DNA from 2 places in the Lysinibacillus sp. TE18511 genome. Region 2 is predicted to be linked to the other one. Evidence: predicted binding sites of a transcription regulator. Region 2 holds the regulator's gene; the other holds the start of a gene.
What was found. Region 2 encodes LexA, which represses DNA repair genes until DNA is damaged. Its sites were predicted from a motif close to CGAACATATGTTCG; they were not measured.

Region 1: a site for LexA is predicted at 2,007-2,020, ahead of uvrB (excinuclease ABC subunit UvrB). Genes of this name have one in related genera too.

Annotation. Positions count from the first base shown of each region.
Region 1 covers NZ_JBSSFD010000034.1:3,216-7,416, reverse strand. Annotated here, with positions in the region: one part of gene prfB (peptide chain release factor 2) at 1-393, shown strand, start outside; gene ACVWXS_RS19500 (competence protein ComK) at 478-987, opposite strand; gene ACVWXS_RS19495 (IDEAL domain-containing protein) at 1,213-1,455, shown strand; gene uvrB (excinuclease ABC subunit UvrB) at 2,095-4,074, shown strand; gene uvrA (excinuclease ABC subunit UvrA) at 4,082-4,201, shown strand, end outside.
Region 2 covers NZ_JBSSFD010000001.1:235,689-239,889, reverse strand. Annotated here, with positions in the region: gene def (peptide deformylase) at 1-124, shown strand, start outside; gene ACVWXS_RS01170 (YneB family resolvase-like protein) at 282-947, opposite strand; gene yneA (cell division suppressor protein YneA) at 944-1,258, opposite strand; gene lexA (transcriptional repressor LexA) at 1,421-2,038, shown strand; gene ACVWXS_RS01155 (gamma-glutamyl-gamma-aminobutyrate hydrolase family protein) at 2,347-3,069, opposite strand; gene ACVWXS_RS01150 (A24 family peptidase) at 3,103-3,855, opposite strand; gene ACVWXS_RS01145 (DUF2339 domain-containing protein) at 4,136-4,201, opposite strand, start outside.

The sequences.
Region 1 (4,201 bases), on a different contig from region 2:
GATTTAAAAATTGATACGTATCGTGCAACAGGAGCAGGTGGTCAGCATATTAATACAACAGATTCAGCTGTTCGTATTACGCACATTCCAACTGGTACTGTCGTACAATGTCAGGCAGAACGTTCACAAATTAAAAACCGTGAAAAAGCCATGACGATGTTAAAAGGGAAGCTCTATCAATTAGAGATTGAAAAGCAGCAGGCACAGCTAGATGAAATCCGTGGTGAACAGAAGGAAATCGGCTGGGGCTCACAAATTCGTTCATATGTATTCCACCCATATTCAATGGTGAAGGATCATCGTACAAATGAGGAAACAGGTAATGTAGGAGCGGTGATGGATGGAGATTTAGATCCATTCATTAATGCATACTTACGTTCAAAAATCGGGTAATGAAGGCCCCTCAGAGGCACAGTAAAATTGTGCTCCTGAGGGGGTTTTTTGGTTCTGCTAGATTAGCTACGGTTGGTCGTCCTATCAAAAAGGTGGATAATACGGAGTGTCTTGACTAATTTGCTTACGTTCATTCATGTAATGCTTATAAAGCATCGATGCATTGACAAATTGTTTGCTAATAGAAGCATATTGAACGGGCAGTTCAATTTGTCGATCGTTTTTCAGTGTGACGATACAGCCCATTTTACTCGGGACAATATTCGAAATGGCATGGAGCCCAATCCAAATATTGTGGATGGAGTTTGGTGAATAAGTCGGCAAAAAAATACACGGGTAACCATAATCAAAAGTAACAACGATGGGAAGTTTATGTTGATTGCCGAAGAAGCGTTTGGCGGAATGTTTTGCTGCCTCATAGGTTGTTCCTAGTGAAATACAAGATTTTCGTAATATATGCAATGGCTTCCGTGTAACGATCAGTTCATTATGCTTGTCGATTACTCGAGTGAAAATTTTAGAGTTGTACTGAATTGGTTCTAGTAAATAGGTGTTAAAAGACATTAAATATCCATTGACATAATTTGCTGGCATATATGTAGTGCCTCCTTTTCTATTTATTATTGAAGTGTAAAACACAAAATTAAATTCAGAAAATATAGATAAAAGGTAAAAACAATTGGTAGAACAAGCAATTGCTTAGAGAATTTGCATGAAATGGCATGAGATTAATAGTAAATCGAAGTGAATTTCAGTTCTTAAGCATTGCTTTTTAATTTCAATTTTCATATAATTTAGAAAAGGATCGAGGTGAGGTCGTTGGATAAATATTATCCGTATACAGATTTTCTAAAAGCCGTTGGTCAGTCAAAGAAAGTAAGTGAGGCAGAGAAATTATTAAACGAGATTTATTTAGATTTATTTATAAATCATATCCAGCGTATGTATCGTGAAGAGCAGCTCATGGTTCTGATAGATAGAGCACTCGATGAAAAAGATGAAAAGGCATTTCATCTATACGCAACCGAACTAAAAGCGTTACACCAAGTAACAAGTGAATAATATGACGAGCCCGCTCTCCGTTTAATGGAGGGCGGGATTTTTTTGCTACTTTCTTTGAAAGATTGGTGATTTGGGGTGGCTTGAACTCGTCGAAACCTCATATGGCTTGAGTGGATCTAGCGTTAAGCCGAGTGGAATCTTTAAGGGGCCGAGCGATTCTTCGGCGAACCCGAGCCGATGTTGCGTCAACCCGATCAGAAGTACGGCGAAGTGGAGCATATCTTCCGACAACCTGATCATATCTCCAGTCAACCCGAGCTTTCGCCTACTTATCTGATAGAATCTCCCAGGGCTTGAGGAATCTATCATCAAACGATTGAAATCTCCTCTAGGCTAATACATTTCCATGCGCCCATCTCGATTAGTTAACATTTGGAAAGGGTAATCTATTAACAGGAACGCCAAGTTTACAGATAGCACTTTAGTAGCTATAAGGAATTTCACTTTTTATTTCTTGGAATGGTCGAATGTATGGATAGGTTGTCATTATGCACTTCGGTACATATGTTCTATAGGTATCCATCTCATTGTAGCAAATGAAAAAATATTTACAAACATTCGTTCGTTAAATGTTCGAAATTTTAATAGTGCTATGCTAAAATATATGTATCAAATTGGTAGGAAAGGACGGGGACATGTGTGCAAACATTTGATTTACAAGCGCCATATACACCTGGTGGAGATCAGCCACAGGCAATTGCGGAATTAGTGGAGGGTGTACGTGCCGGTAAACGTCATCAAACATTGCTCGGTGCAACAGGCACAGGAAAAACGTTTACGATTTCTAATGTCATTAAACAGGTAAAAAAACCGACACTTATTATGGCACACAATAAAACTTTAGCGGGTCAATTATATAGTGAGTTTAAAGAGTTCTTCCCTAATAATGCCGTTGAATACTTTGTTAGCTACTATGATTACTTTCAGCCAGAGGCATATGTACCGCAGACGGATACTTATATCGAGAAAGATTCAAGCATTAATGATGAAATTGATAAGTTGCGTCACTCTGCAACATCTTCATTATTCGAGCGTGATGATGTCATTATTATTGCATCCGTGTCCTGTATATATGGTCTAGGTTCTCCAGAAGAATATCGTGAAATGGTCGTATCAGTGCGTACTGGAATGGAAATTGAACGTAATCAGTTGCTTCGAAAACTGGTCGATGTACAGTATGAGCGTAATGATGTGAGTTTTACACGAGGGACGTTTCGGGTACGTGGCGATGTAGTGGAAATATTCCCTGCATCTCGTGATGAGCATTGTATCCGCGTGGAGTTTTTTGGGGACGAGATCGATCGAATTCGCGAGGTGGATGCGTTAACTGGTGAAATACTAGCGGATCGTGATCATGTAGCTATTTTCCCAGCATCTCACTTCGTTACACGAGAAGAAAAAATGCTAAAGGCCATTGAAAATATTGAAAAAGAGTTGGAGGAGCGTTTAACTCTATTACGTGCAGAGGATAGATTATTGGAGGCACAGCGATTAGAGCAACGTACTCGCTATGATTTAGAAATGATGCGTGAAATGGGCTTTTGCTCAGGTATCGAAAACTACTCGCGTCATTTAACATTGCGTGAAGCGGGGGCAACTCCATATACGTTACTTGACTATTTCCCTGAGGATTTTTTACTTGTTGTCGATGAAAGTCACGTTACTTTACCACAAGTTCGAGGGATGTATAACGGTGACCAAGCACGTAAAGGTGTGCTAGTTGAGCATGGATTCCGTTTGCCATCAGCACTAGATAACCGCCCTTTACGTTTTGAAGAATTTGAGAAACATATACATCAAGCTATTTATGTATCAGCAACACCAGGCCCGTATGAGCTTGAGCATACTCCGGAAATGGCGCAGCAAATTATTCGTCCAACAGGGCTGCTTGATCCACAAATTGACGTACGTCCTATTGAAGGGCAAATTGATGATTTAATCGATGAAATTCAAGGTCGTATTGCCCGTAATGAACGAGTCCTAGTTACAACATTGACGAAAAAAATGTCAGAGGATTTATCGGCTTATTTGAAAGAAATGGGCTTAAAGGTGGAGTACTTGCATTCAGAAATTAAGACGCTAGAGCGAATTGAAATTATTCGCGAGCTGCGGAAAGGTACTTACGATGTTCTAATCGGCATTAACTTATTGCGAGAAGGGCTAGATATTCCTGAGGTTTCTCTTGTGGCGATTTTAGATGCTGACAAGGAAGGATTTTTACGTTCAGAGCGTTCATTAATACAAACGATTGGACGTGCTGCTCGTAATGCTAATGGTCATGTCATTATGTACGCAAATAATATGACGGATTCGATGAAAAAGGCGATTGAAGAAACAAAGCGCCGTCGAACACTGCAAATGGCGTATAACGAAGAGCATGGCATTACACCGAAAACGATTGTTAAGAAAATTCCTGATGTTATTCGTGCGACACAGGTTGCAGAGGAAGAAGAATCCTATGTAGCGAAGGCAACAAAAGGTAAGAAGCTGACGAAGGCGGAAAGAGATCAGTTACTTGCTACTCTAGAAGTTGAAATGAAGGAAGCAGCAAAAGCGCTAGATTTTGAACGTGCTGCTGAGCTGCGCGATACAATATTTGAATTGAAGGCAGAAGGGTGAATGGCTTGTGAAAAATACTGAAATAGTCGTGCAGGGCGCGCGAGCACATAATTTAAAAAATATCAATGTCACAATTCCACGTGATCAACTAGTAGTGTTAACCGGTTTATCTGGCTCAGGGAAATCA
Region 2 (4,201 bases):
ATACGGTTCCATCTTAATGCAACACGAAATAGATCATTTAAATGGTATCATGTTTTATGACAGAATAAATAAAGAAAATCCATTTAAACTACCAGACAACGTTATTATTGAGAGTTTGTATTAATTAAGAAAAGACTAGTAGTGCAATTTTACCCGAAATAACGGTCAGTACGATTAACTGACCGTTATTGGGCCAACAAAACGTTGGTCCCCTAGCGTCGCCATAAGATGAAGCTTCCTATCAGCAGGATGACGAAACTCCTAATGATTGAAGTTTCATTTTATTTACCCGTCAGACTTTCTTGATGTTCCCTATATCTCCGATGTACAGTAGCTTTACTTACATCAAAACCTAGACCTTTTAGTGTCATGGCGATTTCATCAAAGGTGAAGCCTCGATTACGTAGCTTGATAATCTCTTCTACAGGCACATCCTTACGTTCTTGACCATTAGGATTTCCCCGATTAGATAAATTGTTTTCAGGACGATAGCCATTTTCAACGGCACGACGCATACCACGACGTATTTTAGCATTATGGATTCTGCGCTGGTACTCCTCTACGATCGCTAAAATCTCTAGTAGCATCGTATCCATTTCATTTAATTGTACAGGGCCTTCGTCTCGCATAGAAAAAACATCCGTTTCAGTTTTTTGTAATAAATGCAATACTGCCATTCTAGCATTTCCACGTCCTAAACGTGTTTCATCCTGTACAAATAATGCTTTAACTTCTTTTTCCTTAATAAAGTCGAGCATTTCAAGTAAGCCCTCACGTTCCACATCATAGCCACTATGCTTATCCATAAAAACGTGCTTCACTTCGTAGCCCTGCTCTTTAGCATAGCGCATCAACTCCTCCTGTTGACGCTCAAGCGAGGAACTTTGTGTCTCTTTTTCTGTACTTACACGGCAATAGACAACAGCCGATTGTTGTTTATTTATCATTGTTCATTTCTCGCAATTTCAATTGAATTTATGGGCATGGACTGGTCACCCACTACTGGAATCACTAGGGATTTACCTGCAATAATATCAACGTTCGATAATTCATTTTCTACTTTCACAAGCTTAATCCAATCATCCGTTTTCATTTTACCAGAGTATTGTTCAGCTAACGACCATAAACTATCACCATGTTCGATTTCAATTTCAGCGTAAGTAACATCGCCTGGATCTGTTATAAAAAGGTATGCTGCAAATAGTAGACATGCCCCTAATAAAGTAGTAATGTGTGGATTTTTCTTTAACCAGTTCATCATCATAACCCCTTTTAGAATGTTTGTTCGGAATGTATGTTCTTATAATAATGCGAACAAACGTTTTTGTCAAACACTTTTCGAACCTATGTTTGCTTAAGTGTTCGCATTCTGTTATACTACTAATAAGTAGAATGATTAGAAAAAAAGAGGTGAGCAATCATGAAAAAAGTTTCGAAAAGACAAGAAGCCATATTAGAGTTCATCAAAGAAGAAGTACGCACAAAGGGGTATCCACCATCTGTACGTGAGATTGGTGAAGCAGTTGGACTTGCTTCAAGCTCAACAGTTCATGGACATTTAGCTCGTTTAGAACAAAAGGGCTTCATTCGTCGAGACCCAACTAAACCACGCGCTATTGAAATCCTAGAGCCAGAGGATTCTATTCAAAAGCAACAAGTTGTACATGTCCCACTTGTTGGGAAGGTTACAGCAGGTTCTCCAATCACTGCTATTGAAAATATCGATGAATACTTCCCACTTCCAGATATTTATGGTACAAGCGAAGATGAGTTATTTATGCTAGAAATTATGGGTGAATCAATGATTGAAGCTGGCATCTTAGACGGTGATTTAGTCATAGTTAAACAAAGAGCAACAGCTAATAATGGTGATATTGTCGTAGCCATGACTGAAGAGGATGAAGCAACTGTAAAGCGTTTCTTCAAGGAAAAAAACCATTTTCGTTTACAGCCTGAAAACGCAACAATGGAGCCGATTATCGTAGACCAAGTTTCTATTTTGGGGCAAGTTGTTGGTCTCTATCGTCGTGTACATTAAAAGTATCTCAATATTAAAGTAGAAAAAGAGGATATTATGTTCGCATATACCTCTTTTTCTTAATTTAAGGCTAGAGAATTAAGCAAGATGAGAACGAGTACACGCGTTTAGTCCAGTCCTTTTTGAAAAAATCAAAATACGAAAACGTGTTGCTAGTATTAGCACTAAATGAAGATGTCGAAGGAGACTTTTCGGACATCTTTTTTCTTTTGAGCATAACTTTGCTTAAAAGAAAAAAAGAATCCACTTTAGAATGGATTCCTTGTAAGCATCGAAACGTCGAACTAGCAGTTTTAAGTTATCAAGTCTTATGCCTCTACTTTGAATTTCAAACTTGCCTTTACAAATGCAGTAAACAATTTCTTCGATCCTTCATCTCCTACAATGGCTAGCTCTTCAGGATGCCACTGTATGCCCAGACAAAATGGTAAATCTTCGTGTACTACCGCTTCAACGATACCATCACTTGATTTTGCTACTACTTTCATTTTTTCCGCAACTACATTTACAGCCTGATGATGAAATGAATTGACAGCAATTTGCGCTTCCTCAATAATCGTTTTTAATAGTGTATCAGGTGTAACATGAATATAATGTGTAGCAACGCCTCGAGCCGCTTGTTGTTTGTGCTTTAATAATTTACTACTGTGATATTCGCTATCAATATCCTGATAGACCGTACCTCCTAGCGCGACATTTAGTATTTGCATCCCTCGACAGATGCCAAAAATCGGCATTTGGCGAATAAAGGCCGCTTCAATTAAGGCAAGCTCCACTGAATCCCTTTCTGGATGAACTTTCCCTAATTTCGGTGTAGGTTCTGCACCAAAGAGGAATGGATGTACATCATAGCCACCCGATAATAATAATCCATCCGTTAACGATAAAATTTGTGCTACATCCTCTTCTACGCCAAGCGGAATTATCAATGGAATTCCACCAGCTTCAATGACACTTTTGCTGTAGGCGGCATTTAATCTAGAAGACAAATCATCTTCCACAAAGGCCGTTATACCGATAACTGGTTTCACTTTATCCCCTCCATGATCCACAAGATTTACGACTTACCAACATTCAAAATACCAATTCATCAACGCGTCTCCATAAAAATAGACAACGATAGCTGCTAGCGCAATAGATGGTCCAAATGGTATAGGCGTTTTTCTTCCCTGCCCGCGGACCTTTAACACCACTATTCCAACAATCATTCCAATCACAGCTGATACAAATAGTGTCAGAAGTGTATGTATTGTGCCGAGTACAAGACCGAGTAAAAAGAATAATTTAATATCGCCACCGCCCATACCACCTTTTGATAAAGCAGCAATACTATATAGTATGCAAAATCCTACTACAGCACCAACTATACTATCCCACCACGGAGACAATGGCGATATCAAGCGTCCAATAATTAGTAATGGTAAAAAGAATAGGAGTATTTTATCAGGAATAAGCATATACGCAAAATCCGATACAACAATAATTACTAATAATGAAATCAATACTAGTGCTACGAAAAATTCTGCACTAAAGCCTAATTTCCAATAAGCCAAGGCAAATAATATGCCTGTTATAAGTTCCATCAGTGGATAAATCCCAGAAATTTTTTGACCACAGCTACGGCATTTCCCACCTAAAAACACATAAGACAACACAGGTATCAAATCAAGCACAGTCAACTTTCTCTTACAATGAATACAATGCGAAGGTGGACGGAGAATTGACCCTTTTATTGGTATTCGTAAGCCCACTACATTAAAAAATGAGCCAAGTACGAAGCCAAAAAGTAAAACGATAATTGTATAAGCCATTTCCATCTTTATGTCCTCCTATACCAATAGACACCCATACATTTCAAGTATGCGCGCCATTTAAATTATTGTAATCCTTCAAAATAGAACGTCGTTACCTGTTTTTCCTGTTCTCCTAGTATGCTAAAGTTAATTATATCAGATTTCATCACACGCTTTACGTCATATTTTTAGAATTTTTAAAAAATATATTTCTAGCAATGTAAGATTTGAAGATTTAATCACAATCATAATGAAAATAGCCTATTAGAAAATACTTCTAACAGGCTTTTTCAAACGATCTCTATTATTTTTTCAACAATCGCCCCGACAGTAGCAACCCAATTCCACCAACCGTCATAAACAGTATTGC